Regions from separate parts of the Kitasatospora sp. NPDC048545 genome, predicted to be linked through region 1. Evidence: riboswitches for the same ligand, from Rfam matches in the RefSeq annotation. Region 1 holds a riboswitch; the other holds the start of a gene.
The links. A riboswitch is a leader RNA that binds a small molecule or an ion and turns the genes downstream of it on or off. The one in region 1 is predicted to bind cyclic di-AMP.
Positions count from the first base shown of each region.

Region 2: linked by a shared signal. The riboswitch ahead of AB0D10_RS30360 (NlpC/P60 family protein) and the one ahead of AB0D10_RS23090 (transglycosylase family protein) in region 1 are both predicted to bind cyclic di-AMP.

Region 1 covers NZ_JBEZIQ010000024.1:120,620-136,038, forward strand. The annotation lists gene mfd (transcription-repair coupling factor) at 1-2,396, shown strand, start outside; gene AB0D10_RS23055 (DUF4352 domain-containing protein) at 2,491-3,138, opposite strand; gene AB0D10_RS23060 (N-6 DNA methylase) at 3,344-5,581, shown strand; gene AB0D10_RS23065 (hypothetical protein) at 5,769-6,458, shown strand; gene AB0D10_RS23070 (serine/threonine-protein kinase) at 6,455-8,122, shown strand; gene AB0D10_RS23075 (MazG family protein) at 8,697-9,719, shown strand; gene AB0D10_RS23080 (SDR family NAD(P)-dependent oxidoreductase) at 9,805-10,230, opposite strand; gene AB0D10_RS23085 (cytochrome P450) at 10,497-11,855, shown strand; cyclic di-AMP (ydaO/yuaA leader) riboswitch at 12,099-12,262, shown strand; gene AB0D10_RS23090 (transglycosylase family protein) at 12,268-13,059, shown strand; gene eno (phosphopyruvate hydratase) at 13,333-14,619, shown strand; gene AB0D10_RS23100 (septum formation initiator family protein) at 14,738-15,217, shown strand; gene AB0D10_RS23105 (DUF501 domain-containing protein) at 15,189-15,419, shown strand, end outside.
Region 2 covers NZ_JBEZIQ010000038.1:53,781-69,199, reverse strand. The annotation lists gene AB0D10_RS30400 (DUF5304 family protein) at 1-446, opposite strand, end outside; gene AB0D10_RS30395 (ArsA-related P-loop ATPase) at 620-1,792, opposite strand; gene AB0D10_RS30390 (SRPBCC family protein) at 1,817-2,278, opposite strand; gene AB0D10_RS30385 (AMP-dependent synthetase/ligase) at 2,615-4,408, shown strand; gene AB0D10_RS30380 (glycosyltransferase family 4 protein) at 4,469-5,605, opposite strand; gene AB0D10_RS30375 (glycosyltransferase family 87 protein) at 5,839-7,209, shown strand; gene AB0D10_RS30370 (hypothetical protein) at 7,277-8,299, opposite strand; gene AB0D10_RS30365 (NlpC/P60 family protein) at 8,479-9,525, opposite strand; gene AB0D10_RS30360 (NlpC/P60 family protein) at 9,752-10,873, opposite strand; cyclic di-AMP (ydaO/yuaA leader) riboswitch at 10,884-11,037, opposite strand; gene AB0D10_RS30355 (NlpC/P60 family protein) at 11,374-12,411, opposite strand; gene AB0D10_RS30350 (NYN domain-containing protein) at 12,611-13,912, opposite strand; gene AB0D10_RS30345 (hypothetical protein) at 14,304-14,567, opposite strand; gene AB0D10_RS30340 (rhomboid family intramembrane serine protease) at 14,769-15,419, shown strand, end outside.

The sequences.
Region 1 (15,419 bases):
CCTACCGCGGCGACACCGCCCGGGCGATCGCCGACGCCAAGGAGCGGCTGGCCGCCGACTGGCGGGTCGTCATGGTGACCGAGGGCCACGGCCCGGCCTCGCGGCTGGCCGAGGTACTGGGCAACGAGGGCATCCCGGCCCGCCTGGTCGCCGACCTCGCCGAGGCACCCACCCGGGACGTCGTCCACGTCTCCTGCGGCTCGATCGAGCACGGCTTCGTGGACGAGGACCTGAAGCTCACGGTCATCACCGAGACCGACCTGTCCGGCCAGAAGTCCTCCACCAAGGACATGCGCCGGATGCCCTCGCGCCGCCGCAACGCGATCGACCCGCTGGCGCTCGTCGCCGGCGACTACGTCGTCCACGAGGCGCACGGTGTCGGCAAGTACGTCGAGATGGTGCAGCGCACCGTCCAGGGCGCCACCCGCGAGTACCTGGTGCTGGAGTACGCCCCGGCCAAGCGTGGCCACCCCGGCGACCGGCTGTTCGTGCCGACCGACCAGCTCGACCAGGTCACCAAGTACGTCGGCGGCGAGGCCCCGACGCTGCACCGGCTCGGCGGCGCGGACTGGGCGAAGACCAAGCAGCGGGCCAAGAAGGCGGTCAAGGAGATCGCCGCCGACCTGATCAGGCTGTACTCGGCGCGGATGGCCGCCCCCGGCCACACCTTCGGCCCGGACACCCCCTGGCAGCGCGAACTGGAGGACGCCTTCCCGTACGCGGAGACGCCGGACCAGCTGACCACCATCGCCGAGGTCAAGTCCGACATGGAGAAGTCCGTTCCGATGGACCGGCTGATCTGCGGCGACGTCGGCTACGGCAAGACCGAGATCGCCGTGCGGGCCGCCTTCAAGGCGGTGCAGGACGGCAAGCAGGTGGCGGTGCTGGTGCCGACCACGCTGCTGGTGCAGCAGCACTTCTCGACCTTCGCCGAGCGGTACGCCAACTTCCCGGTGACGGTGAAGGCGCTCTCCCGCTTCCAGACCGACAGCGAGGCCAAGGCCGTTCTGGAGGGCCTGTTCGAGGGCTCGGTGGACGTCGTCATCGGCACCCACCGGCTGTTCTCCTCCGAGACCCGGTTCAAGGACCTCGGCCTGGTCATCGTCGACGAGGAGCAGCGGTTCGGCGTCGAGCACAAGGAGCAGCTGAAGAAGCTGCGCGCCAACGTGGACGTGCTCACCATGTCCGCGACGCCGATCCCGCGCACCCTGGAGATGGCGGTCACCGGCATCCGCGAGATGTCCACCATCACCACCCCGCCGGAGGAGCGGCACCCGGTGCTGACCTTCGTCGGACCGTACGACGAGAAGCAGATCTCGGCCGCGATCCGGCGCGAACTCCTGCGCGAGGGACAGGTCTTCTACATCCACAACCGGGTCGAGTCGATCGACAAGGCCGCCGCCCGGCTGAAGGACCTCGTGCCCGAGGCGCGGATCGCCACCGCGCACGGGCAGATGGGGGAGACCCAGCTGGAGAAGGTCGTCGTCGACTTCTGGGAGAAGGAGTTCGACGTCCTGGTGTCGACCACGATCGTGGAGTCCGGCATCGACATCTCCAACGCCAACACCCTGATCGTCGAGCGCGGCGACACCTTCGGCCTCTCCCAGCTGCACCAGCTGCGCGGCCGTGTCGGCCGTGGCCGCGAACGCGGCTACGCCTACATGCTGTACCCGCCGGAGAAGCCGCTCACCGAGACGGCGCACGAGCGCCTCGCGACCATCGCCCAGCACACCGAGATGGGCGCCGGCATGTACGTCGCCATGAAGGACCTGGAGATCCGCGGCGCCGGCAACCTGCTCGGCGGCGAACAGTCCGGGCACATCGCGGGCGTCGGCTTCGACCTCTACATGCGGATGGTCGGCGAGGCGGTGGCCGAGTTCCGCGAGTCGCTGGCCGGCGGCGGGGAGCCGGAGGAGGAGCCGCTGGAGGTCAAGATCGAGCTGCCGGTCGACGCCCACGTGCCGCACGACTACGCACCCGGCGAGCGGCTGCGGCTGCAGGCGTACCGCTCGATCGCGGCGGTCAACTCGGAAGCGGACATCACGCAGGTCCGGGACGAACTCGTCGACCGCTACGGCAAGCTGCCCGAGCCGGTGGAGAACCTGCTGCTGGTCGCGGCGCTGCGGCTGTACGCCCGGCGGTGCGGCATCTCGGACATCACCCTGCAGGGCTCCAACGTCCGCTTCGGGCCGGTGGAACTGCGGGAGTCCCAGCAGCTGCGGCTGAACCGGCTCTACCCGCGCAGCCAGGTCAAGGCGGCGGCCCAGCAACTCCTGGTGCCGCGTCCGAGCACCGGGCGGATCGGCGGCAAGCCGCTGGTCGGCCGGGAACTGCTCGGCTGGTGCACGGAGTTCCTGTCGGCCATGTTCGACGACCTGGCGGGGGCGAAGAAGTAGCGCCCGCAGGGGCGGTGCACGGCGGTCTCGGGCTTCGGCCCGGGGCCGCCGTTCTGCGTTCGGGCACTGACGGCGACGGCTGTGAACAGGGCCGTCAGCCGAGCTTCCACTGGCCGGTCTGCGGGGCGAAGCCGCTGTCCAGGCCGAACTGGGCCTTGTCGAGCTTGGCGTCCTTCGGCACCTCGAAGGTGACGAAGCCGAGGGCGGTCTCGCCGGGGGCGATGTTGGCGGGCACCTGGAAGCTCGGGCCGGCCTTGGTGTCCGCGATCGTCGTGCCGAAGGCCTGGCCCTGGGCGTCCACCACCTTGGCGCTGTTGCCCGGGGCGTCGCTGTAGGCCTTCTTGCCGCTCGCCTTGATCCGGAACTGGACCGCGACGAAGCGCTTGCCGTCGGCCGGGTGGGTGTACTCGTCCGCGCCGTCGGGGTTGTCGACCACCTTCACCAGCGTCACGTCGGCGGTGTCGGCCGGGTCGTTGCCCTTGAGCGCGATGGTGTCGCCGACCTTGGCGGGGGCCTTGGCGGCGTCGGCGGGCTTGCCTCCGGCCGGCGCGGCCGCGTCCGGTGCGCCCCCGGCCGGCTTGGCGGCGTCGGAGCCGGCCGCGGCCGTGGTCTGCTTCGCCTCCGTCGAGACGGAGGAACCGCCGGTGGAGTTGCAGGCCGTCGCGGAGAGCGTCACCAGTGCGGCGCCCAGCAGCAGCGCGGCGGTGCGACGGGTGGTGGAGCGGCGGGCGTTCGCGGACATGGGTGTCTCCCGGTGATCGGTGGTTTCCCTGCGCCGCCCCCGTTCGGTGGCGACGGAGAGATCACACCACCCGAGCGTGAACTCTGTCAACGAGATTTCACAAAAGAGCTCCGTTCACATGTGAACTCGGATCGAAAGGTGCGTCGCTATGCTGTGTGGTCACAGCCGACCCCGCCGCGCGGCCACCCCCACCGAAGGAGCCCCCGTGCCGGACCGCCCCGAAGTGACCGCCGTCGAGATCGCCCGGCTGGCCGGCGTCGGCCGCGCCGCGGTCAGCAACTGGCGCCGCCGCCACCCCGACTTCCCCCGCCCGGTCGGCGGGACCGACGCCAGTCCGACCTTCGCGCTCGCCGACGTCGACTCCTGGCTGCGCGCCCAGGGCAAGATCGCCGAACTCCCGCTGCTGGAACGGGCCTGGCAGCTCGTCGACACCCTCCGCGACCCGGCCGGTCACCCCGCCGCCCCGCTCGTCGAGGCGGGCGCCCTGCTCCTGCTGCTCCACCGCGCGCCCCAGCGCTGGGCCGAACTCGCCGGCCAGCCCGACACCCGGCTCGCCCTCGCGCTGCCCCGGGCCGTGGCCGACATCACCGTTCACGCCTTCGGTCCGGACGGCGCCCACCTCCTCGGCCTCCCCGGTCTGCTCGGCAGCACCCAGCTGGACCTCGCCCGGCTGCTCGCCGCGCTCGCCGCCGACGCCGGCCCGGCCGGCGCGTACGAGCAACTGCTCACCCGTCACGCCGAGGCCAACACCCGTCTGCTCAGCCCCACCCCGCCGGAGGCCGCCGAACTGCTCGCCGCCGTCGCCGGCGTCCCCGCCACCGTGCTCGACCCGGCCGTCGGCCTCGGCTCGGTCCTGCTCGCCCACCCGCCGACCACCGGCCGCTACGGCCAGGACGCCGACCCGGTCGCCGCCGCCCTCGCCCGGCTCCGGCTCGCCCTGCACACACCCGCCGGCGAGCCCGGCCCGCTCCCGCTCGACCTGCGCACCGGCGACGCCCTGCGGGCCGACGGCTACCCCGGCGACACCTTCGAGGCCGTGCTCTGCCAGCCCCCGTACAACGAACGGGACTGGGGCCACGACGAGTTGCAGTTCGACGCCCGCTGGCCCGGCGGTCTCGTGCCACCGCGAGGCGAGTCCGAACTCGCCTGGGTGCTGCACTGCCTCGCCCACACCCGCCCTGGCGGACTGACCGCCCTGCTGCTCCCGCCGACCGTCGCCGCCCGGCGCTCCGGCCGCCGCATCCGCGCCGAACTGCTCCGCTCCGGCGCGCTGCGCGCCGTCATCGCGCTGCCCGCCGGCGCCGCCCCGCCGTACGGCGTCCCGCTGCACCTGTGGGTGTTGCGTGCGCCGAAGCCGGGGGACGACTTCCGCCAGGTGCTGCTGCTCGACGCCGGATCGGCACCCCCGGCCGGGGCCGCGGGGGCGCCGGCCCCCGAGGGTGGCCGGGGCAAGGTCGACTGGCCCGAGCTGCGCCGCACCGTCCTGGGCGCTTGGCGGGGCTTCGACCTGTCGGCCCGCGAGGGGCTGCCGGTCCCGGCCGACCGCCCCGGCGTCCACCGGGCGGTGGCCGCCATCGATCTGCTCGACGACGAGACCGACCTCTCGCCGGCCCGGCACGTCCCGCCCGCCGCCCCGCTCGGTGGCGCGGCCGAACTCTCCCACCTCGGCAGCCGGTTGGCCGAACTCCTCGCCGACCTGGCCGACCCCGCCACGCTGCTGCCGCAGCCGGTCGCCGCAGCCGGTGCCGGGGCCGGTGCTGCAGCCGGTGCCGGTGCTGCGTCCACCGGTGTGGTCACCATCGGCGAACTGGTCCGCGGCGGCGCGCTGGAGGTGTACTCCTCCGGGACCGGCGCCGCCACCCGCCCGGCCGGGACGGGTGCGGGTGCCGCCGGAGCGGCGGGTGCGGGCGGCGCGGGTACCGGTACGGGCAGTGCGGGCGGCGGTGGGGAGGTCGTCCCCGTGGTCACGGACCAGGACCTCGCCACCGGTGCCGAGCCCAGCGCCGTCCTCGCCGGCGGAACCGGCCCCGCCGGGGACGTCCGCACCCGGCCCGGCGACGTCCTCGTCCCCGCCCTCGGCGGCGGCACCGCCCGCGTCGTCCCCGCCGAGGGCCCGCTGGTCGGCGTCGCCCTCGGCCGCCAGCTCCACCTGCTGCGACCCGACCCGGCCGCCCTCGACCCCGAGTTCCTGGCCGGCCACTTCCGTTCCGCCGTGGGCACCCGGCGCGCCGCCAGCCACGCCACCACCACCGCCCGGCTCGACATCCGCCGCGTCGAACTGCCCCGGCTCCCGCTCCCCGCCCAGCAGCGGCTCGGCACCGCCTTCGCCCGCCTCGCCGCCTTCGACACGGCCCTCGGCCGGGCCGCCGCCCTCGGGCGCACCCTCGTCCAGGGCGCGACGGACGCGTTGGCGACGGGCACCCTGGCACCGCCCGTCGACTGAGGTGACGCGCGCTCAGCAGCCCTCCCCGGGAAGGGTGACGGCGGCTCAGTAGCGGGGCGGTACCGGGGCGATACCGATGCGGCACCGGGCGGACGGAAGGCCTCCGGGCCGACCGGACCGGGCGGTACGGTGTGCTGAACCGTTCGCACCGCCACCGGTGCCGGCCGTCACCAGCTCAGGAGCGCGCATGTCAGGGCAGTACCCCGGGCAGTTCGGGCCGCCGCCCGGCGGCACTCCGTACCGGCCGGGCGGGATGCCGGGGGCGGTGCCCGCGCCGAGTGCGGTGCCGGGGGCGGCGGTCGGGGCGGCGTCGATACCCGGCCGGTTCGGGACGCCCGCGCGGGTGGCGTGCGCGGCGGCCCCGCTGCTGACGTTCGGCCTGCTCGGTGCGATCCCTTCGCTGCTGCTCGCGGTCCGGCGCAGACGGGCGTACGACGTCCTCGGCGCGGTGGTGTTCTGCGCCCTGCTGCTGACGATGATCGTCTCCGCCGGCATCTCGGGCTCCCTCAAGGACCCGACCGCCGACGTCACCGGCCAGATCACCCTGGCCGTGCTGTGGCTGACGCCGACGGCACACTTCCTGCTGATGGACCGCCGTGCGGTCTGGGAAGCCGGCCGGCGGCCCGAACCGCAGGCGCCGTACCCGTCGCCCTACCCGGCGCCGACCGCCTCGCCGTACGCCGGGCCGAGTGCCTCGCCCTACGCGGCGACCGCGCCCGGGTACGGGGTCCCCGTACCGGCCGGCGGGCCCGCTCCGACCACGCCCACCGCACCCCCGGCTCCCGCCGCGCCCGCCACCCCGGCCCCCGGCACCGCCCACGACCTGCGCGAACTCGGCGACCTGCTGCGCCGGCAGGCCCGCGAGGACCGGCCGTGACCGTCACCCGGCTGATCGCCGGCCGCTACCGGCTCACCGAGAAGATCGGGCACGGCGGCATGGGCCAGGTCTGGGCGGCCCAGGACGAGCGGCTCCACCGCCCCGTCGCGGTCAAGCTGCTCCGCCCCGAGCACCTGCTCCCCGGCGGCACCGGTCCGGGCAGCGGTCCCGCCGGTGGACGGAACCGGCACGGCGACGAGTTGAGCCGCCGCTTCCTGCGCGAGTGCCGGGTCACGGCCGCGCTCGACCACCCCGGCCTGGTCACCGTCTTCGACGCCGGAGAGGACGAGGGCGAGCTCTACCTCGTCATGCAGCGCATCCCGGGCGTCAGCCTGGCCGACCTCATCGCCGAGGACGCGCCCTTCCCCGTCGAACGCGCCGTCGCCGTCGCCGCCCAGCTCTGCACCGCGCTGAGCGCCGTCCATGCCATCCCGGTGGTCCACCGCGACCTCAAACCCAGCAACGTCATGGTCCGCGAGGACGGCCGCACCGTCCTGCTCGACCTCGGCATCGCCACCGCCCTCGACACCGAGGCCACCCGCCTCACCCTCACCGGCGTCCCCGTCGGCAGCCCCTCCTACATGGCCCCCGAACAGGCCCTCGCCGCGACCACCGACCCCCGCAGTGACCTCTACGCGCTCGGCTGCCTGCTGCACGAGATGCTCGCCGGCGAGGAACCGTTCCGGGCACCCACCGCGCTCGGTGTCCTGCGCCGACACGTCGACGAACCACCCGTCCCCCTCCGGGAGTTGCGCCCCGACGTGCCGCAGTCGCTGGAACGGCTCGTCCTCGACCTCCTCGCCAAGCGCCCCGCCGACCGCCCCGCCGACGCCCAGACCGTGTACGGGCGGCTGCTCCCGCTGCTGCCCCCGGCCGCAGGCACCCCGCAACCCCGCTACGCGCCGCTGCCCGACCCGGTACGGCCGTACCGCTTCCCGCACCAGCCGCAGCCCGCTGCCGCGGCTGCCGCCGAGGCCGTGCCGCCGGTCCGCTCGGAGCCGCGCCCCTTCCTGCGCACGCCCGTCCCGGCCGCTCCTGCGGTCCCGCCCGCACCCACCACGCCACCGCCGTCGCTCCCCGACCTGGGTGCCCAGTGCGCCCGCCTCTCCGACCTCGTGGACGCCGGCCACCACACCGAGGTGCTCGGCCTCGCCGCCCACCTGCTGCCCCGCGCCGAAGCCGAACTCGGCGACGCCGCACCCCTGGTGCGCACCATCCGCACCATCCATGCCCGCACCCTCCTCCACGAGGGCCACCCCCAGCAGGCCCTCGTCGAGTACCGCCGCCTCGCCGCCACCGCCGACGGCGGCCCGCACGGCCCCCAAGGCCTCGACCACCGCTACCGCGCCGCCATCTGCCTCGCCCGGCTCGGCCACGGCGCCGACGCCCTCGCCGAGTACCAGGCCCTCCTCGTCGCCCACACGGCCCGCCTCGAATCCGGCCTCGACACCGACCCCGAGCGCAGCTACGACCTCCGCGAGCGCATCGGCCTCCACCTCGCCGCCACCGGCGACCCCCAGAACGCCTGGCAGTGGCTGCTTCCCCTGCTGCTCGAACGCGAACGCCGCGACGGCCCCCACCACCCCACCGTCCGCCGCCTGCGCGAATCCCTCTCCACCCTCCACCCCCACCACCCCACCCCCTGGCCCCCGTCCCCCCGCTGACCCGCGGCCCGCGGCCCGCGCCCGGAGCCCGGAGCCCGGAGCGGGAAGTCGGCGGATCCGACGTCCGGTGCGGCCTCCGTACCCGTCGCCGAGTGCCCCGCCGCCGGAGAGCGGGCCGATCCCCCGGGGGCCTTCTCCTCCGCAGGGGCCCCTGGGACCGGGCGGAGGCGCTCGGGAGCGGGACATCGGTGGGGCCGACCCCGGGCGTGCGGGGAGACGGGCGGGGCGGTACTCCTTCGTACCCCCGAGCGCTGTGCCGGCCTGCCGGCCCTCGTGGAGCGTGCCGGGCGCCGGGCGCCGGGAGCGCAGGAAGTCGGCGGGGTCGACGTCCCGCCCGTGTGGGGATGCCGGTCTGCCAAGGCCTTCGGCCCGGCCCGCGGTGGTGATGCCGGGCAGGTGCACCGGGCGCTTCCGGCGCGTGCCCCGGCCCGGGCGGTGGCGCTCGGGAATGGGACGTCGGCCCGGCCGGCGGGTCCCCGTGCCGGGCGAGGCCGTCGGGGCGGCCTGTCCGAGGCTGTCGGGGAGGGTGGGGTGACGGCCGTGGTGGGTGGTGGCGGGCGGGTAGGTTCGGAGTGTGACGACGAATGCTCCGGGCGCCAAGTTGATTCTGCTGACCACCACCCACCGGGTGGCTCCCGGTTTGCTGGCGTGGCCGGCGTGGGAGGCGCTGCGGTCGGCGGGGCGGGTGCTGGTGGGGGACGACGGGCATCCGCAGGTGGCCGCGGTGCGGCAGGCCGGGGTCGCGGTGGAGGTGGCGCCGGCCGGGTCGGTGCCCGCGCTGGCGCGGTTGCTGACCGGGCAGCCGGCCGGGGCCGGGGCGACGGTGTGGCTGGGCGGCCCGGACGGGGATCCGGGGCTGACCGACGCGCTGGCGCGGCTGGCGGTGGAGCGGGCGGGTGAGGTGCCGGAGATCGAGGTGCTGCCGGGTTCGTACGACCTTCCGGGGTCGCGGCTGCTGGACCTGGTGACGGTGATGGACCGGTTGCGCTCGCCGGGCGGTTGCCCGTGGGACGCCGAGCAGACGCACGAGAGCCTGGTGAAGTACCTGGTCGAGGAGGCGTACGAGCTGGTCGAGGCGATCGAGGAGGGGGACCGGGACACGCTGCGCGAGGAACTGGGCGACGTGCTGCTCCAGGTGTTCTTCCACTCCCGGATCGCGGAGGAGCACCCGACGGAGCCGTTCACCGTCGACGACGTGGCCGGTGACATCGTCGAGAAGCTGATGTACCGGCATCCGCACGTGTTCGGTGACGTCGAGGCCGGTGGCGCCGCCGAGGTGGAGGCGAACTGGGAGCAGCTGAAGGCGGCGGAGAAGGCGGACCGCGAGTCGGTGCTGGACGGTGTGCCGGCCGGGCTGCCGTCGCTGGCGTACGCGGCGAAGCTGGTGTCCCGGGTGCGCCGGGCGGGCTTCACGGGGGTTCCGGACGAGCCGTACGAGCTGCCGGACGCGCTGACCGCGGAGTCGGCGGGCGGGCTGCTGCTGGCGGTGGCGCAGCGGGCGCACGACGCAGGGGTGGACGTGGACGCGGCGCTGCGCTCGGCCGCGCGCGGGTACCGGGACGCGGTGCGCGCGGCCGAGGGCCTCAAGCCGGAGTAGGGCTCCGGCCCTGCCGGAGGGCGGGGCACAGGCCGGACGGGCGGGGCCGGGCGGAGGCCGGGGGCCCGGGCTGGGCCCCGGGTGCTCAGGCCGCCCGGGCGGCGGTCTCGACCGGGTGCCGCTGCGGCGGGACGAGTTCCCCGATGGCCTCGCCGACGAGGACGACGAGTTCGGCGAGCCGTTCCAGGTCGAGGTGGTCGGGCAGGTCGGCGAGGGAGACGATGCGCTCGCCGTCCGGGCCCGCGACGGCGAAGAGGTCGATCGGTCCGAGGTGCTTCTCGGCGGTGTCGACGAGGGCGGCGACGTCGCTGGGGCGGCGGATGTCGCCGGACACGCCGACGACGGGGCAGCCCGTCCGGTCGAGTTCGGCGGCGAGGTCCTCGGCGATGCCGACGTGCTGGTCGGCGATCAGCATTCCGGCGGCGCCGGCCGCGGCGAACCGGCGGGCGAGGTCGGCGCCCGACCCGCCGTCGAGTACCGCGATGACGACGACTGACCCGCTGACCCGCATGGCCTGCTCCTCCCTGTGGGCGACACCGCACCGGCGCCCACGCGTACTGCGGAGGATCGTAGGCAGTTCCTGACCCTCCGCAACAGGGATTACCCCTCAGGTGACCAGGCTCACGCCCGCCGTCCGGCCAAGAGCTTTCCAAGAGCTGTCCACGGACCGTCCACGGGTCGTCCACGGAGCGTTGGCGCGCCCGTCGCACGCCGTTGTCGGGGGAGTCGCGCGCCGTCGGCGGAAGGGGGCGCGCACCCACCGGATACGGTCGTCCCATGCCAGCTCAGCCCGACTCCGCCCGGTCCGCCGCAGTGCCGTCCGACGACCCCGCCCGGCCCGCGGGAGTGCGGCCCGACGCCGCCGCTCCGCAGCTGTTCACCTGGGAGTTCGCCGCCGACCCGTACCCCGCCTACGCGTGGCTGCGCGAGCACGCCCCGGTGTACCGCACGACGCTGCCGAGCGGTGTCGAGGCCTGGCTGGTGACGAGGTACGCGGACGCCCGGCAGGCGCTCGCGGACGGCCGGTTGTCGAAGAACCCGGCGCACCACAGCGAGCAGGCGCACCGCACCGGCCGGGTGGGCATCCCGGGGGAGCGGCAGGCGGACCTGATGACGCACCTGCTGAACATCGACCCGCCGGACCACACCCGGCTGCGCCGACTGGTGTCGAAGGCGTTCACCCCGCGCCGGGTGGCCGAGTTCGAGCCGCGGGTGCAGCAGCTCACCGACCGGCTGATCGACGGCTTCGCGCAGCGCGGTTCGGCGGACCTGATCCACGAGTTCGCCTTCCCGCTCCCCATCTACGCGATCTGCGACATGCTGGGCGTGCCGGCCGAGGACCAGGACGACTTCCGCGACTGGGCGGGGATGATGATCCGGCACGGGGGTGGTCAACGCGGCGGCGTGGGCCGGGCGGTGAAGCGGATGCGGGCGTACCTGCTGGAGCTGATCCACCGCAAGCGGGCGGACCTCGGGGACGACCTGATCTCGGGTCTGATCCGGGCGAGCGACCACGGTGAGCACCTGACCGAGAACGAGGCCGCGGCGATGGCCTTCATCCTCCTCTTCGCGGGCTTCGAGACGACCGTGAACCTCATCGGCAACGGGACGTACGCGCTGCTGCGCAACCCGGAGCAGCGCCGGTCGCTGCAGGAGTCGGTGGCGCGCGGGGAGAGCGCGCTGCTGGAGACGGGGATCGAGGAACTCCTGCGCTACGACGGGCCGGTGGAGCTGGCGACCTGGCGGTTCGCGACGCGCCCGCTGACCATCGGCGGGGTGGACATCCCGGTGGGTGATCCGGTGTTGGTGGTGCTGGCCGCCGCGGACCGCGATCCGGCCCGGTTCTCGGACGAGAACACCCTGGACCTGGCCCGGAAGGACAATCCCCACCTGGGGTTCGGGCACGGCATCCACTACTGCATCGGCGCTCCGCTGGCCCGTCTGGAGGGGCGTGCCGCGCTGGCGACGCTGCTTTCCCGGCTGCCGGATCTGCAACTCGCGGAAAGTCCGGAGAATCTGCGGTGGCGCGGTGGCCTGATCATGCGTGGACTGCGGGAACTCCCGGTCGAATTCAGTCCGGAGAGCCGCGCCCCGCACACGCCTCCGCACTCCCCTTACGCGTCTCCGACAAACTGACACAAGGTGACGAAACGGCGGGCGATGCACTGGCGGAGCGTCGCCCGACGCCCTTCCGGCGGGGTGTGAACGGCCATCAATCCAGACATGGCGGCGCCGTTGGTAGGCGATCGGACACGTGCCGTAATTTCTGTGTGATATCGGTGATATGAGCTTGTGATCGGTCTGAGGATCTGTCTAGTCTCCCTGGAGTTCGCAGCTGCGGACCTCGTGCGCGGAACGCCGAATCCTGCCCGCCGCGCCACGGGAAACCGACCAGACCCTGGGCAGGGGCGGGGGAACCAGGTTTGTTGCCGTCCCCACGGCTTGGGGTGAAGCCGCCCGAGCGGAATCGTCCGCGCACGGCGGCCGGGCCACCTCCCGGTCCGAACCCGACAGCTCACCTCGCAGGCGTGCGGAGAGGGACCTCCTCATGCTGTTCGTTGGATCTGGCCGCCACCGTCGTCGCACTCAGACCGAGAAGGCCATCGCCGTCGCCGGTGTGGCCGGCGTCGGACTCGCGATGCCGCTCCTCACCGCCACCGGCGCCTCCGCCGCCCCCGCCTCCACCTGGGACGCCGTCGCCCAGTGCGAGAGCGGCGGCAACTGGGGCATCAACACCGGCAACGGCTTCTACGGCGGCCTGCAGTTCACCTCCAGCACGTGGAAGGCGTACGGCGGCACCGCCTACGCGCCGCAGGCCAACCAGGCCAGCAAGGGGCAGCAGATCTCGGTCGCCGAGAAGGTGCTCGCCGCGCAGGGCCCGGGCGCCTGGCCGGTCTGCTCCGTCAAGGCCGGCCTGAGCAAGGGCGGCGCCCCGGCGTCCGTCGACACCTCCTCGGACGCCAAGCCCCAGTCCGCCCCGCAGCAGCAGACGCCCAAGCGCCAGGCCCAGAAGCCGGTCGAGAAGCCGGTGCAGACGCCCGCGCAGAAGCCGGTCGAGAAGCCCGCGCAGAAGCAGGCCCCGAAGCACGCCGCGCCCGACCGGGCCGAGAAGCCCGTCGACCAGTCGGCGCAGCAGTACGCCCCCAAGCACGCGGCCCAGCCGGCCCCGGCCGCGCAGACCGGCCACGACTACACCGTCCGCTCCGGTGACACCCTGTCGTCGATCGCCACCGCCCAGGGCGTGTCCGGTGGCTGGCACGCGCTCTACGACGGCAACCGCGGCACGGTCGGCGGCGACCCGGACCTGATCATGCCCGGCCAGGTCCTGCACCTCGGCTGAGCCCGTCCGCACCGGCACCGGCCCGGTGCCGGGGTGCGAAGAGGGGGGTCGGCACCGCCGGCCCCCTTCGTCCGCATTCGCCCGGTCCGGTGGGACAAGCTGGGACAAGCAGGTGAACTACCGGTGGGTAGTGGGGCCACACGCTGAGACGGGACCGAGGCCGACGTGGTCCCGGGAGCCCGGGCGGTTAGGCTCTGGTCCGTAACGACTCCGCAATCGTCCCGCTGACAGCGCCACCGTCAGTTGGACCCTGCTTCCGCAAGGAGATGCCTCGTGCCGTCCATCGATGTCGTCGTAGCCCGTGAGATCCTCGACTCCCGCGGCAACCCCACGGTCGAGGTCGAGGTCGGCCTCGACGACGGCAGCACGGGTCGTGCCGCTGTCCCCTCGGGTGCCTCCACCGGTGCCTTCGAGGCGCTGGAGCTGCGCGACGGTGACAAGAACCGCTACTTCGGCAAGGGCGTGGAGAAGGCCGTCCTGGCCGTCATCGAGCAGATCGGCCCGGAGCTGGTCGGCTACGACGCCACCGAGCAGCGCCTGATCGACCAGGCCATGCTGGACCTGGACGCCACCCCGGACAAGTCCTCGCTCGGCGCGAACGCCATCCTGGGCGTCTCGCTGGCCGTGGCGCACGCCGCCTCCGAGGCCAGCGACCTGCCGCTGTTCCGCTACCTGGGCGGCCCGAACGCGCACGTCCTGCCGGTCCCGATGATGAACATCCTCAACGGCGGCTCGCACGCGGACTCCAACGTCGACATCCAGGAGTTCATGATCGCCCCGATCGGCGCGGAGTCCTTCTCCGAGGCCGTCCGCTGGGGCGTCGAGGTCTACCACACCCTCAAGGGCGTGCTGAAGGAGCGCGGCCTGTCCACCGGCCTCGGCGACGAGGGCGGCTTCGCGCCGAACCTGGACAGCAACCGCGAGGCCCTGGACCTGATCACCGAGGCCATCCAGAAGGCCGGCTACGTGCCCGGCCGCGACATCGCGCTGGCCCTGGACGTCGCCGCCTCCGAGTTCTACAAGGACGGCGCCTACCAGTTCGAGGGCAAGGCCCTGTCGGCCGCCGAGCTCATCGAGTACTACGCCGAGCTGGTCGCCGCCTACCCGCTGGTCTCCATCGAGGACCCGCTGGACGAGTCGGACTGGGACGGCTGGAAGGCCATGACCGTCAAGCTGGGCGACAAGGTCCAGCTGGTCGGCGACGACCTGTTCGTCACCAACCCGGCCCGCCTGGCCAAGGGCATCGAGACCGGCACCGCCAATGCGCTGCTGGTGAAGGTGAACCAGATCGGTTCGCTGACCGAGACCCTGGACGCCGTCGAGCTGGCCCAGCGCAACGGCTACCGCTGCATGATGTCGCACCGCTCCGGCGAGACCGAGGACGTCACCATCGCCGACCTGGCCGTCGCCACCAACTGCGGCCAGATCAAGACCGGTGCCCCGGCCCGCTCCGAGCGCGTCGCCAAGTACAACCAGCTGCTGCGCATCGAGGAGATCCTCGACGACGCCGCCGAGTACGCCGGCCGCGGCGCCTTCCCGCGCTTCAAGCACGAGGGCTGAGCACCCGCGCCAGCGCACGCCTGACCGGTGCCCCGCCGTTCACCCCGTAGGGTGGACGGCGGGGCACCGTCGCGACCAGGAGGGGATACGGGAGATGGCAGGATGGAGGATCCCGGGCTTGGCGGCCCGGCCTCGGTTCACGAGCCGGGCGACCGTCCTCGTCCTGGTGCTCTGCTCGCTGGTGGCGATCCTCGCCTACCCGACGCGGCAGTTCATCTCCCAGCGCGCCGAGATCTCCGCCCAGCGGGCGAAGGCCGACCACGCGCGCCAGCAGGTCGAGCAGCTGCGCCGGGACAAGGCCCGCTGGCAGGACCCGGAGTACGTCAAGGCGCAGGCGCGCGCCCGGCTGCACTACGCGGTGCCGGGGGAGACCCCGTACATCGCGGTCGACCCGGCCGGCCAGACCTCCGCCAAGCCCTCCTCCTCCGCCGGCGCCCCGGCCACCGGCGCGGCAGCCGGTCAGGCGAACGCCGCCAAGCCCTGGTACGCCAGCATCTGGGACTCGGTCGACGCCGCCGACACCGCCGCGTCGGCCCCCTCCACCCCCCTTCCGCTCCCGCCGTCCTCCGTTGGAGACACCTCCCCCCATGACCACTGAGAACCACCCCACCGTCTCCGACGCCGACGTCGCGGCGATCGCCGCCCAGCTCGGCCGGGTGCCGCGCGGCCTGCGCGGCGTGGCGCACCGCTGCCCCTGCGGGAACCCGGACGTCGTGGAGACGGCACCCCGGCTGCCGGACGGCACGCCGTTCCCGACGCTGTACTACCTGACCTGCCCCAAGGCCGCCTCGCTGATCGGC
Region 2 (15,419 bases), on a different contig from region 1:
TTGGCGGACGGCTCGTCAGGCCCGTCGAGGTCGATCTTCTCGGTGGCCGCGCCCTGCCCGGCGGTCCAGCGGCTCTCGTGCCCGGCCACGGCGGCGCGGTAGGCGGCCAGCAGCTCGGCGCCCGCGGCGGCGATCCCGGAGCCGGCGGCGGCGAGGTGGGTGTAGATCTCCGGCTGCTGGGCGCGCAGGCGGTCGGCCAGGCCGGAGAGGGTGATCAGGGTGGTGGCGCTGGTCTCCTGCGCCTTCTCGCCGAGGGCCGTCGCGAACCGGCGCACCTCGTCCACCAGCGGGCCCAGCTCCGGCCCGAACGGGTGAGCCTGCCCGTCGGCCCGAGCCCCCTCCTCCCCGTCAACCTGCCCGGCCCGCCCGTCGGCGGCCTCGGTGCGGCCCCCGACGGGCTCGGTGCGGTCGTCGACGGGCTCGGTGCGGTCGTCGGTGCTGGTCATCGCGGGCGCCTCCTCGGCCGTGGCCGCACCCCGCGGCCCTCCGGCCCGACGCTACCCGACCGGCCGTACCCCCCGGAAAGGCCGAACGGCGCCTGCCCGGGGCCCCGATGCGGGCCCGTGGGAGGCCCTGCCGCAGGCCCCCACGGGGCCTCGGATCCGCGCCGGGTGGCCGGTCAGCCCTGCGGCCAGAGCGAAGGATCGGGAGCGAACCGCACGGTGAGCGCCCCGTCCAGCAGCCCGGCCCCGGCCACCGTGCAGCGGCGCAGCGCGGACGGCAGGGTGAGCACCCGGCGGTGGGCGCCGAGGCCGACCACCAGGTCGTCGCCCCGGCGGACCAGGTCCAGCTCCGCCCGGTCGGCGCCGGGCAGGTCGAGGTGCCAGACCAGCAGGCCGTCCTCGGCGAGCCGGTCCTCGACCGTCCAGGGCACCGGGGCGAGCCGTTCGGGGCCGGGGCCGTCCCCGTACAGGCGGTCGGCGACGGCCTCCAGGCTGGCGTCGGCGAGGCCGGTGACCAGGACCGGGGCGTCGGTCCCGGCGGCGAGGGCGGCCAGTTCCTCCTGCCGTCGGCGGGCCAGCGCGGCCAGCCAGGGGTCGGGCGAGGCGGCGGCGGCCTCGGGCAGCACACCGTGCACGACCACGGCGTCCGGCCGGTGCCCGTGGAGCGCGAGCCCGGCCCGGATCCGGCGCAGTTCCCCGTACGGGTGGCCGTCGGCGGGGACGACCAGGCGGACGCTGGTGCCGGGGTCGGCGATCGCGGCGCCGGACTCGGCGAGCGCCGCGGCGGCCTTGCCGCGCCCCTCGTACAGCCAGTCGGCGGGCATCGGGACGCCGGCCAGTCCGGCCAGCAGCGGGCGCAGCGCCCGGGCGGCCTGCCGCTGCTCGGGGACGAGCCGGTCCAGGTAGCGGGCCAGTTGCTCGGGCAGGGCGAGGGTGGCGATCAGCTCGGCGGGCGGCGGGGCGAGCACGACCAGGACGTCCTGGTCCGCGGCGGGCAGGGCGCGCAGCAGGGCGAGCCGGGCGATGCCGGGGAGAGCGGTGAGCTCCTCGGGGTCGAGCTGTTCGGCGCCGAGCAGGTCGAGGGCGGGCTTGAGCCGGCCGGTGAGCTCGCCGACGGCGTAGCGGAAGGCGGCCTGCTCGTCGATTCGGGAGACGGTCAGGCCCGGGGCGTAGCCGAGCGGTTCGGGCTCCAGCCGGGTGCCGAGGGCGGAGTCGAGCGCCCGGTGCGGGTCGTCGGCCGCCAGCAGCCAGGTGCGGTGTCCGCGCCGTGCGGCGTGCAGGGCGGTGGCGGCGGCCACCGCGGGCGCGCCCGCGTCACCGCTGACCAGGATGGTGCGTGTCGCCGTCATGCCGTCGACCCCCGTTCCGCCGTGTCAGCCCTCGGAGCGCGGCTTGCCGTCGGCGTCCTCGACGCGCTTCTTCAGTCCGGCCAGGGCGCGGTCGATGATGACCTTCTCGGCCTTGCGCTTGATCATGCCGAGCATCGGGATCTTGACGTCGACGGCGAGCTGGTAGGTCACCTCGGTGCGGCCGCCGGCCAGCGGCGCGAGGGTGTACGAGCCGTCCAGCGAGCGGAGCATCTGGCTGCGGACGAGGGTCCAGCCGACCTCGCGGTCGCCGTCCCAGGTGTAGGCGAGGACGTGCTCGTCGCGGATGGCGCCGGCGTCGAGCAGCAGCCGGACCTTGGCGGCGCGTCCCTCCTCGCCGGTCTCCAGGACCTCGATCTCCTTGACCTCACCGGTCCAGGCCGGGTAGGCGGCGAAGTCGGCGATCACGGCCATGACCGTGGCCGGGCTCGCGTCGATGGTGATGCTCGACCTGGTGTGCTCCGCCATGGAATGGCCCTCCGCGTCGTCCCTCTGCCTGCCGGCCCGGCCGGGGCGCCCTCGGCCCGGTCCGCCCGGAGCAGGCTATCGCGACCGGCGATCCGGTCGGCGGCACGGGCGGTGCTCCGCAGGCGGCCGCGGCCCGGCGGGCGCCGGGCGGCGGGGCATGCTACCGGCCGGTCACCGCGGGGCTGCCGTAGGGTGCCATTCGAACGACCTGGTCACGGCCTGGTCGGACCCGGCCGGGTGTGACACTTCGAACACCGGGGCCGACCCCCCTGGCCGAAGCTGCCTACCGGGCAGTAACGTCCTGCCGTCCCGCAGCGTCGCGAACGAGGAGCAGTCTTGCTCGACTTCAGCCTTCCGGCCCTCTACCAGGTACCGAGCGGCGGTAACCTCTCCGACCTCGTGCACCAGAACGCCGAGCGGCACCCGGACGTCGTGGTCCTCAGCCGCAAGGTGGACGGCCAGTGGCAGGAGTTGACCGCCGCCCAGTTCCTGGTCGAGGTGCACGCCGCAGCGAAGGGCCTGATCGCCACCGGCATCCGCCCGGGGGACCGCGTGGGCATCATGTCCCGGACCCGGTACGAGTGGACGCTGCTGGACTTCGCGATCTGGTCGGCCGGTGCCATCACCGTGCCGGTGTACGAGACCTCCTCCCCCGAGCAGGTGGAGTGGATCCTCGGCGACTCCGGCGCGGTCGCCGTGCTCACCGAGACCGACCAGCACCACGAGGTGGTCGAGGCGGTCCGCGGCCGTCTCCCGGAGCTGAAGCACACCTGGCAGATCGAGCAGGGCGCGGTCGCCGCGCTGGCCGAGGCCGGCCACGGGGTCTCCGACGAGACCGTCGCCGAGCACCGCGGGAGCGCCGACTCCGACTCGATCGCGACCATCGTCTACACCTCGGGCACCACCGGCCGCCCGAAGGGCTGTCAGCTGACGCACGGCAACTTCCTCGCCGAGTGCGGCAACATCGTCGAACGGCTGGCCCCGCTGTTCCGCACCGGCGAGAGCTCCGTCCTGCTCTTCCTGCCGCTGGCGCACGTGCTCGGCCGGATCGCCGAGATCGCCCCGGCGATGGCCCCGATCAAGCTCGGCCACGTCTCCGACATCAAGGACGTCACGGCCGAGCTGGCGGCCTTCCGGCCGACCCTGATCCTGGGCGTGCCGAGAGTCTTCGAGAAGGTCTACAACACCGCCCGCGCCAAGGCCCAGGCCGACGGCAAGGGCAAGATCTTCGACAAGGCCGCCGAGACCGCGATCGCCTACAGCCGGGCGCTGGACGCCGGCGGCGCCGGCCTGGTCCTGCGGATCAAGCACGCGGTCTTCGACAAGCTGGTCTACAGCAAGCTGCGCGCCGCGCTCGGCGGCCGCGCCACCCACGCCATCTCCGGCGGCGCCCCGCTCGGCGAGCGCCTGGGCCACTTCTACCGGGGCATCGGCTTCACCGTCCTGGAGGGCTACGGCCTGACGGAGACCTGCGCGGCCACCACCTTCAACCCGTGGGACAAGCCGAAGATCGGCACGGTCGGCCAGCCGGTGCCCGGCGCCTCGGTCCGGGTCGCCGAGGACGGCGAGGTCTTCTTCAAGGGCCCGCACGTCTTCACCGGCTACTGGAACAACCCGCACGCCACCGCGGACACGCTCAGGGACGGCTGGATGGCCAGCGGCGACATCGGCTCGCTGGACTCCGAGGGCTACCTGACCATCACCGGCCGCAAGAAGGAGATCATCGTCACGGCCGGCGGCAAGAACGTCGCCCCGGCCGTGATCGAGGACCGGATCCGGGCCCACGCCCTGGTCGGCGAGGTCATGGTGGTCGGCGACCGCAAGCCGTTCATCGCCTGCCTGATCACCGTCGACCCGGACTTCTTCCCCAAGTGGAAGGAGCTCAACGGCAAGCCCGCCGACGCCACCGTCGGCGACCTCGCCGAGGACCCGGACCTGCTCGCCGCCCTGCAGGGCGCGGTGGACGACGGCAACGCGGCCGTCTCGCACGCCGAGGCGGTCAAGAAGTTCCGCCTGCTGGACACCGAGTTCTCCGAGGAGAGCGGCCACCTGACGCCCTCGCTGAAGCTCAAGCGCAACCTCGTGCTGAAGGACTTCGCGGCCGAGGTCGAGGCCCTCTACAAGAAGTGACCACCGCAGCCGCAGGGCCCTGCCTCCTCCCGGAGGCAGGGCCCTGCGCCGTTCGGGGCCTCAGGCCGCCAGCAGCGAGGTCAGCCGCCCGGCCAGCAGGTCCCAGCGCCAGGAGCGCTCCACCCACCGCCGCCCGGCCTCGCCCATCCGCCGCCGCAGCTCCTCGTCGCGCAGCAGCCGCACGATCCGCTCGGCCGACGCCGCGGCCGAACCGCCGGGCACCACGTAACCGGTCTCGCCCTCCAGCACCGCGTCAGGTGCACCGCCGGAGTCCCCCGCGACCACCGGCAGGCCGGTCGCCGAGGCCTCCAGGTAGACGATGCCCAGGCCCTCGACGTCCAGGCCCCCGCGCCGGGTCCGGCAGGGCATCGCGAAGACGTCCCCGGCCCCGTAGTGGGCGGGCAGCTCCTCCCAGGGCACCGAACCGGTGAACCGCACCGAGTCCCGTACACCCTTGGCGTCCGCGAGCTTCTCCAGGTCCGCCCGGTACGGCCCGCCGCCGACGATCAGCAGCACCGCGTCCGGCACGTCGGCCAGGATCTGCGGCATCGCCTCGATCAGGGTGTCCTGGCCCTTGCGCGGCACCAGCCGGGAGACGCAGACCACGACCGGCCGGTCCGCGAGCCCGAGCCGGCGGCGGACCTCGGCGCCCCCGGAGCCCGGGTGGAAGGTCGACTCGTCCACGCCCGGCGGCAGCTGCACCATCCGGCCCGCGGCCCGCGGCCCGACGGCGGCGGCGATCCGGGAGCGGGTGTACTCGCCCAGGTAGGTCAGCACGTCGGTGCCCGCGCCGATCCGGCGCAGCAGCTGCCGGGAGCCCGGCAGCTGGGCCCAGGCGGCCTCGTGGCCGTGCGTCATGCCGAGCAGCCGCCCGGCGCCGGCCCGGCGCAGCGCGGGCGCCATCAGGCCGAGCGGGGCAGCGGCGCCGAACCAGACCGAGTCGCACTGCTCGGCGCGCAGGATCTCGGCGGCCCGCCGGGTGACCCGGGGTGTGGGAACCATCACCTTCGTCCGGTCCCGGATCACCGGGAACGGCTGCTCGGCGTCGAAGCGCCTCACCTCGCTGCCGTCCCGCCAGGTCGAGGCGTACACCACGATGCTCCCTGCGGGCTGACGGACGGCCATGTTGTGGACGAAGGCCTGGATGCCCCCCGGGCGGGGCGGGAAGTCATTGGTGACGATCAAGGTTCTGTGCATCAGGCCACGGCTCGCTCGGTCGGGGGGTGCGCGGTGTACCGCTGGGTGATCCGTACGATAGGTCAACACCATGACCCGCCGGGAACGGAACCGCGCACGGCAACCGTTTGACCCCCGGGTCAGTCCTAGTACGTGGGTCCGGAGGTCGGCCCCGGGGCCGCGGACACGACGGCCCCGGCGTCCGTCAGTACGACGCCTCCGGTGAGGACGTCCGAGACGAACGAGGGAGCGCAGTGGAATTGGCCCCGGCCACCGAGTCCGGTTCGTCGCGCGGCCGGCTCGGCCGCCCGCTCGGGGCGCTGGCCGCGCTCGGCGCGACCTGGGTGGCCACCCGCACCGTGCTGGTGCTGCTGATCACCGGCGTGCTGAAGTCACCCGGCGGCGACGTCACCGCCGACGTGTGGATGATCTACCACGCCTGGTACGGCGTGCTGCAGACCGGCACCTTCCCCTTCGACGACGTGACCTGGCAGTACCCGCCGGGCGCCGCCCTGGTGATCCTGCTGCCGGGCCTGCTGCCCTGGTCGTACCTGGTCTCGTTCTGGGTGATCTGCGGGGTCGCCGACGCCGCCGCGGCCGCGCTGCTGGTCCGCACCGGCCTGCGCCGGGGCCGGGCGCTGACCGGCGCCTGGATGTGGGTGGCGGGGGTCCCGCTGCTCGGTCCGATGATCTATAACCGCTTCGACGTCATCGTCACCGCGGTCACCCTGGCCGGCCTGCTGGCACTGATCCGCCGCCCGGCGGTCGGCGGGCTGCTGCTGGGCCTGGGCGGCATCGTCAAGGTCTGGCCGCTGCTCGGCCTGATCGGCATCCCCTCCGGCCGCCGCACCCGCCGTTCCTGGACACTGGCGGGGGCCACCGCCGTCTCGATCGGCTTCCTGCTGGCGGCCGGCATGAACGGCGCCTTCGACTTCCTGGCCTTCCAGAAGGACCGCGGCATCGAGGTGGAGTCGGTCGGCGCCCTGCCGCTGCACCTGGCCCGGATCGCCGGGGGCTGGGACGGCCGGGTCACCATGAACTACGGCTCCCCCGAGATGCTCGGGCCGTGGGTCGGCGTGATCAGCAAGGTGATGATGGCCGGCACGGTGCTGGGCTTCCTCTGGCTGCTGCTGTGGCGCTTCACCTCGAAGCGCCGCAACGCGGCCACCATGTACGACGCGGCGCTGTGCGCGCTGCTGATCTTCGTGGTGACCAGCCGGGTGATCAGCCCGCAGTACCTGGTCTGGCTGGTCGGCGTCGCGGCGGTCTGCCTGACCGTGCGCGGCACCAGCCAGCGGCCGGTGGCGCTGCTGATCCTGATCGCCTGCCCGCTGACGCTGGTCGAGTTCCCGACGATGTTCACCCAGGTCCTGGCCAGCGACCCGCTCGCGATCACCGTGCTGGCCCTGCGCAACCTGCTGCTGGTGGCCGCCGCCGTGCTCTCCTGCGTCCGGCTGTGGCGCTCCACCCGCGGCGAGGCACCGCTGCCGCCGACGGTGGTGCTGGACCGGGACCCGGCCGCGCTGCCGGCCGCGGGCTACCCGGTGCGCCCGGGCATCGCGTACGAGCAGGACCTGCTGGACGGCATCGACCACCCGGGCGCGCCGGCCGAACAGCGGCGCTGAACCGGCCACGCCGGGCCGGGCCCGAGCAGGAGGGCCGGACTCCGGCCGTCGGTTCCGGCCGTCGGCCTCAGTCCTTCAGCGCCGCCACCTCGGCCTGCCAGAGCCTGGCGAACTCGCCGAGGCCGACGCCCAGTTCGGCGCGCAGCAGCCGGTCCGTACGGCGCTCGCGATCCTCGTCCGTCCCGTCGGCCGCGCCGACCGCCCGGTAGAAGGCGACCAGCCGCTGCGGCCCGTAGCGGCGGGCGATCAGCTCGCAGGCCAGCCAGGACTGCTCGTAGGCCTGGGCGATGCCGGCGGCCCCGGCGGCGAAGTCCCGGTCCTCGGGCAGGTCGGCGGGCAGCCGCCCGGCGGCGACGTCCCGGGCCAGCTCGGGGGCGATCTGCTGCGGGCTGCGGCCGGAGTCACGGTAGGCGGTCCAGTCGGCGACGCCCTCGGAGAGCCACAGCGGCGTCCAGGCCCGGGTGTCGGACCTGGTCGCGACGTGGGTGGCCTCGTGCGTGATGACCACCTGCCGGCCGAAGTCGCTGAGGCGCCCGTACGCCTCGGGGTTGACCAGCACCCGGTCCGCCGGGGTGTGCCGGGGCGCGCCGGGGGCGGCCACAGTGACCGCCGCCATGCCCGCCCAGCCCGCCGGGTCGACCTCCAACAGTCGCGCGAACTGCTCCTCGGTGGCGGGCAGTTCGAGCAGCAGCCGACCGGCCCACGCCCCGCCCCAGACCTCCTCGACGGCCGGTACCGCCCGGTCCCCCACCGCGACCAGTCCGGCCGGGTCGGGTCCGTCGGCCGACCCGAGCACCAGGCAGTGCGCGCCCGGCGCCGACCGTACGGGGCCGAAGTCCCAGAGCGCCGGCGGCCCGCTCGCACTCTCCTCGCGCTCGACCCGCCAGCCGTCCTGGGCCCCGGTCAGCGCGATCCGGCGCGGGTACACCACGGGGTCGTCGTCGTACCCGGCGATCCGCACCACCAGGTCGGCCGCGGCGGTCAGCCGGTCCGGCCCGCCGCCCGCGGCGAGCACCAGGTTGCGGTACGCCGCCCCGACCACCGGAAGCCCCGAACGGGCCGGCAGCGAGCGTGCCCGCTCCGCCAGCACCGCGGCCACCTCGGCGCGCCGATCGGCCGCCTGCCGGGCCGGTGCCGCCGCCGGGGCGACCGGCGGCAGCGACAGCTGGGCCAGCCCGCCGGCCGCGAGCAGCAGCGCACCCCGCCGCGACAGCGCGCGACGGGGCAGGTCTATCGGGTGCGGCCCGTGGGGGCCGGACGTCGAGGCGCTCAGAGCCGGACCACCCCCGAGACCGGCATGGCGTTGACGCTCTCGTAGCGGACCTTGGCGCCCGGGTAGGGGGCGTGCACGATCACGCCGCCGCCGGCGTACATGCCGACGTGGTGCATGTCCCGGTAGAAGATCACCAGGTCTCCCGGTCGCGCTTCGGAGAGGTTGATCCGCCGGCCGGCGTACGCCTGGGCCTGCGAAGTGCGCGGCAGGGTCACTCCGGCCTGCCGCCAGCTGTAGTACATCAGACCGGAGCAGTCGAACGCGCGGGGCCCGGTGGCTCCGTAGACGTACGGAGCCCCGACCATCCGCACCGCGGCGGCCAGCGCGGCCGCCCCGCGCTCGGAGGCGGCCGGGGCGGAGCCGAGGTCCAGCCGGTCGGTGCCGCGGGTGGCGCGCTGCTCGGCGTCCCGGGCGTCCTGGGCGGTCATCCTGGCCCGTTCGCCGGCGCCCAGGCCGTTGAGCAGCTTCTGCGCCTCGGCGAGCCGCTGCTGGATCTGCTGCTTGTTGTCGGCGAGCGAGCGGCGGGCCTCGTCCAGTTCGGCGAGCTTGCCGGTCGCCTCGACGCGCCGCTGGTCGAGCCGGCGCTCGCGGGCGACCAGCTCGTGCAGCGTCTCATGCTGCCGCTGCGCCTCCTGGCCCATGGTCCGGGCCCGGGCCAGGTACCCCGCCGGGTCGGAGGACAGCATCAGCTGGGCGGCCTGGGCCATCCCTCCGCCGCGGTACTGCGCCCCGGCCACGGTCGCCAGACTGCCGCGCAGCTCGTTGAGCTGGTCCTGGGCGACGGCGATCTCGCCCTGGAGGATCGTGGTCTCGCCCTGGAGGCGCCGTTGGGCCTCCAGGGCCGCGTTGTACTTCTCGGACGCCTGCTCGGCCTCCTCGTAGAGCTGCTCGACCTGCGCCTTGACCTCCTTGCGGTCGGTCGGGTCCGGGCTGCCGGGAGCGGCCTGGGCGCTGCCTCCGGTCGCGACGCCGAGCGCGGTGGTGGCGGCCGCCGTCAGCACCAGTGCGCGGGCGAGCAGTTGGGAACGGCGGTGCACGGGCATGGCGGCAACGGCTCCAATCCGGCGGCTCGGCCCCGCCGCCGCCCCACTGCGGGCGGCCGTCGAGCGGGAGTCCGGTGGCAGACGTTAGCGAGTCCGGGCAAGCGAGTCCAAACCCCTCCGGACCCGAATATTTGACTCCTAATCGGACATCAGCCCGAGCAGCCGGAAAAGCCGCAGGCCCGGCCTTCCGTGATGGAAGACCGGGCCCGGAGGCGCCGAGCGGGGATCAGACCCGCACGATGCCGCTCAGCGGCATGTTGGTGACGGCCTCGTAGCGGACCGACGCACCCGGCTTGGGAGCGTGCAGCACCTGGCCGTTGCCGGCGTAGATGCCGACGTGGTGGGCGTCCCCGAAGAAGATCAGGAGGTCGCCGGGCTGGGCCTGGGACAGGTCGGTGCCGATCCGGGTGCCGGCGTGCGCCTGCTCCTGCGAGGTGCGCGGCAGCGAGACGCCGACCTGGTTGAACGCCCAGACCATCAGGCCGGAGCAGTCGAAGGAGCCCGGGCCGGTGGCGCCCCACACGTACGGGCTGCCGACCTTGGAGGCCGCGGCGGAGAGCGCGGCGGCACCGCGCGAGCTGCCGGGGGCCGGGAGCGCGCCGGCCGGCGTGGACGAGGGCGCCGACAGGTTGGTGCGGCTGTTGTCGCGCGAGGCGCGGTCGGCGGCCTGCTGCTGGGCCTTCGCGGCGTCGGCCTGGGCCTTGGCGTCGGCGGCGGCCTTCTCCTCGGCCGCGCGCAGCGCCTGGCGCTCCTGCTCGGTCAGGGTGTTGAGCAGGTCCTGGGCGGCCTTCAGCTTGTTCTGGACCTCGTCCTTGGAGGCCTTCAGCTGCTGGGTGGTCGACTCCAGCTCGGCGAGCTTGCCCTGGGCCTCGGCGCGGTCCTGGTCGAGCTTGCGCTGCTGCTCCTGGAGCTGCTTCAGCTGGTTCTTCTGGGTGTCACCGGCCTGGTTCAGCGTGCCGGCCTGGGTGAGGAAGTTGTCCGGGCTGGACGAGAACATCAGCTGGACGGTCGGGGATATGCCGCCGTTGCGGTACTGCTCCCCGGCGATCTGGGCCAGGCCGCCCTGCAGGTCGGTCACCTGCTCCTGCTGGCGGGCCACCTGGTCCTGAAGACCGGAGACCTGCTTCTCCAGCGTCTGCTGCTTCTCCTGGGCGGCGTTGTACTGCTCGGTCGCCACCTCGGCCTGCACGTTGAGCTGGTCGACCTGCTCCTTGACCTGGTCCTTGGTCGGCTGCGGGTCGGCGTGCGCGCCGGACTGCGCGGAGAGGGCGACGGCTGCGGCAGCGACACCGGTCAGGATCGAGACGCGGGCGCGGCCTGCTGGCTTGGGACGACGATGGGACGCCACGAAGGCGGGCTCCTTCTTCCTACGTCCGCCTACCGGGTGAGCTGACGGGTTCGGGCCGGAAGCATGCCCTACGACGCCTCACGGCCGTTCCACCGGCCGACCTGGCGCCGATTCACCCCGGAGGAACGTGGTTCCCCGGCTCCGCTGCGCAGCGCCCCCGCTTGCTGGGCTCCCCTGTCGGGCAGTCGCTTCGACCTGCCCCGCTGCCTCGCGAACTCGACGGTGACCACCGCTGCCACCCTGGCTGGGTGATCGACACTGCGGTGCTCTGGGGCATGACCCTAGTAACTGAACCGTGATCGGTTCAAATCCTTGTCAGAAAAAAGACGGAAGATTACCCAAGTTCCTTTGTGAAAATGACCGATGGTGACCATTGCCGTACGCAAGGCTGATCAGGTCTCACCCGTTGGTCGCAAAACGCTCGAAAACCTGAACACCACCCCCGACGGGGGTGGTGCGGATCACAGGGGCCGGTCGAACCTCTCCGGCGTGTCGGGCCGTCAGACCCGGCGGATCGTGTTGATCGGCATCGCGTCGGCCTTCATCACCTTCACCACGTCACCGGTGTGCGGCGCGTGGACCACCATGCCGTTGCCGATGTACATCCCGACGTGGTGCATGTCGCCGCCGTAGATGACCAGGTCGCCGGGCTGCGCCGCGGCCAGCCCGGGCACCGCGGTGCCGTAGTGGCCCTGCTCCTGCGAGGTGCGCGGCAGCGAGACGCCCGCCTGACCGTACGCCCAGAGCATCAGCCCGGAGCAGTCGAAGGTGCTCGGCCCGGTGGCGCCCCAGACGTACGGGGAACCCTGCTTGCTCATCGCCTTGGCCACGGCCACGGCCGCGTAGCCGCTGGCCGGCGGCAGGTTGCTCAGGTCGACCCGGTCGCTGCCGCGCGAGGCCCGGTCGTCCTGCGCCTGCTGGGCCTTCAGCGCGGCGCGGTCGGCGGCGCTGAGCGAGTTCAGCAGGTCCTGGGCGGCCTGCAGCTTGGTGTTGACGTCCGCCTTGGCCTGGTTCAGGTCCTTGGTGGTGGTGTCGAGGGAGGCCAGCACGGCGGCGGCCTCGGACTTCTCCTGGTCCAGCCGGCGCTGCTGGTCCAGCAGCCCCTTGAGCGCCTCGGCCTGGCTGGCGCTGGCCTGCTGGACGGTGGAGGCCTTCTGGAGGTAGCCGGACGGGTCGGAGGAGAGCATCAGCTGGACGGAGGGGTCGATGCCGTTGGTGCGGTACTGCTCGCCCGCGACCTCGGCCAGCCCGCCCTGCAGCTGGGTCATCTGCTCCTGGCCGCGGGCCACCTGGTCCTGCAGCTGGTCGGCCTGCTTGCGCAGCTGGTCGGACCGCTCCTTGGCGCCGTTGAACTTCTCCGCCGCCTGCTCCTGCTCCTCCTGGAGCTGGTCGATCTGCGCCTTGACGTCCGTCTTGTTCGGCTGCGGCGCGGCGTGCGCGGCCACCTGGGCCGAGAGGGCGACCGCGGTCGCAGCGGCAGCGGTGAGCACGGAGACCCGCGCGCGGCTCGGCTGCTTGGGACGGCGGTGGGAGGCCAAGAGACCGGCTCCTTCTTCCAACGGACTCACCCGATTGGATGAGATTCCGGAAAATAGGTTTGACGCCAGACCCTAGTGCGGATCTACCGGTTTTGCCACTCCCCCGAAGGCGTGAACTCCGTTTCCCACACCGACTTCACCGGACCCGCACACCACCGCGAAACCGGCGCTGAGCAGGCGTCATCCCGCCCGGCCCGGTTCAGGGCCGGGCCAGCCGGTTCAGCAGCAGCACCGACGCCACCGGGCGCGCGCCCGCCTTCCGCACGCCCTCCGCGACCTCCCGGTCGGCGGACACCACCACCACCGGACGGCCCTGCGGCTCCGCCCGCACCAGGCGGCGGATCAGCTCGTCCGCGGTCTCCCCGGTCCGGCTGAACCGCACCCGGACCCCGCGCGGCGGCGCCATCATCACCGGGACGTCCAGGTCCTGCCCGTCGAACACGCAGGTGACCTCCGCCTGCGTGCGCTGCGCCAGCATCGCCAGCCCGCCCAACAGCCGGATCCGCTGCTGCTCCAGCGGCAGCGTCGGATAGCCGGTCTTGGTCACGTTGTAGCCGTCCACCACCAGGTGCACCTGCGGGATCGCCAACAGCTGGTCCAGCAGCGCCGGGTCGTCCTCGGCCAGCCCCCGCCGGGCCACGTCGTGCGGGGAGGCCGCCCCCGGCACCACCGCCTCCACCAGGTCCGCCGGGCGGATCTGGGAGACCGGCAGCGCCAGCTCCCGCTGCAGCCCCTGGGCCGACTGCAACATCGTGTCCAGCAGCAGCCGCAGCCTCATGTCCTCGACACTGCGCCCCTCGCGGGCGGACCGGCGGCCCTGCTCGGCGGCGGTCTCCAGCTCGGAGACCCGGTGCTTGAGCCGCCGCGCCTCGGTCTCGGCGGCGCTGCGCTCGGCCGCGCCCTGGGCCTTCAGGGCCTCCAGCTCCCCGGCCACCCGGCGCGTCTCCGCCTGCGCCCGGCGGGTGTCGCTCTCCAGCGACCGCACCTTCTTGCGCAGCGACTCGGCCTCCCGCCGGACGCCCTCGGACTCCGCGCGCTGACGCTCCAGGTCCGCCCGCGCGGCGGCCCGCACCTCGGCCAGCTCCGCCTGCAGCTTCTCCACCAGCCGGGACGCCTCGGCGGCCGCGTCCTCGGCGCCGGCCCGCTCGGCCTCCTCGCCGACCTCGGCGACCAGCCGGCTCCAGCCCGCCGAACGCACCAGGTAGGCGGCGGCCGCGACGTCCATCGGATCGGCGGCGCCCGGGACGCTGCCCGACTCCAGCGCCCGCACCAGGTCCGGCTGCCCCAGCCGCAGCCGTTCCGCTATCCGCACCCGGAAGGCCGGCTCCGCCTCCAGCGCGGCCGCCAGCGCCGTGGCCGCGTACTTGGCCCGCCGCGCCGGGGTGAACTTCACGTACTGACGCAGGCTCTGCGGGAGCTCACCCGGCGGCAGGCCGCCCAGCGCGTCCGAGGCCAGCCCGACCACGCGACGGCGCACCCCCTCGGGCAGCGGCCGGTCCAGCTTCTCGACGGCGCGCTCCGTGGCGGGGCCGGAGAACCCGGGGAGTTCCGAGGGGGTCGGGGAGCCGGCCGCGTCGGAGGCACCGGACGAGGCGCCCTCCGCCGCGAAGCCCTCCGCACCGCCGTGCCCGGACCCGCCGACCCCTGGCTCGCCGGCTGCGGGCACGGCGCTCTCCGCCGGTCCCGTCCCGGCGTCCGGCGTCTGCGCAGCGGGCCGAAGCCCCTGCGCTTCGCCGGGCTCCTTCGCTGCGTCCACCACGTCCTCGGCTCCGATCCTGTTTCCGGCTGGGTACGGCCGCGACTGCCCCCTGTCGTCACGCTCCGTGTGTCTTGTCTGTATTGTCCCGTGCGGCGGACGGGCGCGCCGCGCACCGCCCGCCGCACCGCGGTGATCAGCCCTGCTCGGTCGGGGCCTCCGCGCCCTCGGCACCCGGACGGGCCACCAGCTCGACCTGGTCCACGGCGTTGCACCAGCGGCAGCGCACCGACTCGACGGTCTCGCTCAGCACCTCGGTCTCCTCGACCTTGGAGTCGCCGGCGAGGTCGAAGTGCAGGAACTCCGTCACCCGCGCGGTGCGGGTCACGTCGAAGCGGGTGAGGTTGCCGCACAGGGTGCAGCGCCAGCGCGTCTCGGCGGTCAGGGCGGGGACGGTCATCGGGGGTCCTCTCGGGTGGTCCCTGCGTGGGCTAGGCGCTCCCCCCGGAGCCCCGGCGTCGGCGGCGGGAGGCGGGAATGCCCGCGCCAAGCCTATTGCCTGGGGCAACCATCGCGACCACCGGTCAGCGGAATAGCGGGGCTAGTCCACCTGCCGTAAACCGCCGTGTCACCAGCGGCGCCCGGAGGGATGCTTGGCCGCATGGCGCTCGCGGCCCCCGACCACACCGCCGAGCGGGGAGACCGGCCGGAGGCGGCCGCCCCGGCGGTCACCTACGCCCTGATCGCGGTCAACACCCTGGTCTTCCTCCTCGGTCCGGCCGCCGGGCTGAATCCGCTGTACGGCACCGGCCAGACCCGGGTCTGCGCGGAGCAGCGGTACGAGCAGCGCTGGGGCGCCGTCCCGGCCGAACTCCTGACCGGACGATCGCTGACCACCGAACAGCTCGCCGAGGCCCCCGACCCGGTCCCCGGCTGCCCGGCCGCTCCGACGCCGGGCAAGCACCCGGCGCTGTCCGCCCTCACCGGCCTCTTCCTGCACGCCGGCTGGCTGCACCTGCTCGGCAACCTGCTCTTCCTCCACGTCTTCGGCCCCACCGTCGAACGGCGGCTGGGCCGCGCCCGGTACGCCGTCTTCTACCTGGCCGTCGGCAGCCTGGCCGCGTACGGCTTCGCGCTCGCCGAGGCGCACTCGCCGGATTCCACCCGGGTCCTCATCGGCGCCTCCGGCGCGATCTCCGGCGTCCTGGGCGCCTACCTGCGCTTCCACCCGCGCGCCCGGGTGACGACCCTCGTCCCGCTGCTGTTCTTCCTGCCGCTGCGCTTTCCGGCCTGGCTGGTGCTCGGCCTCTGG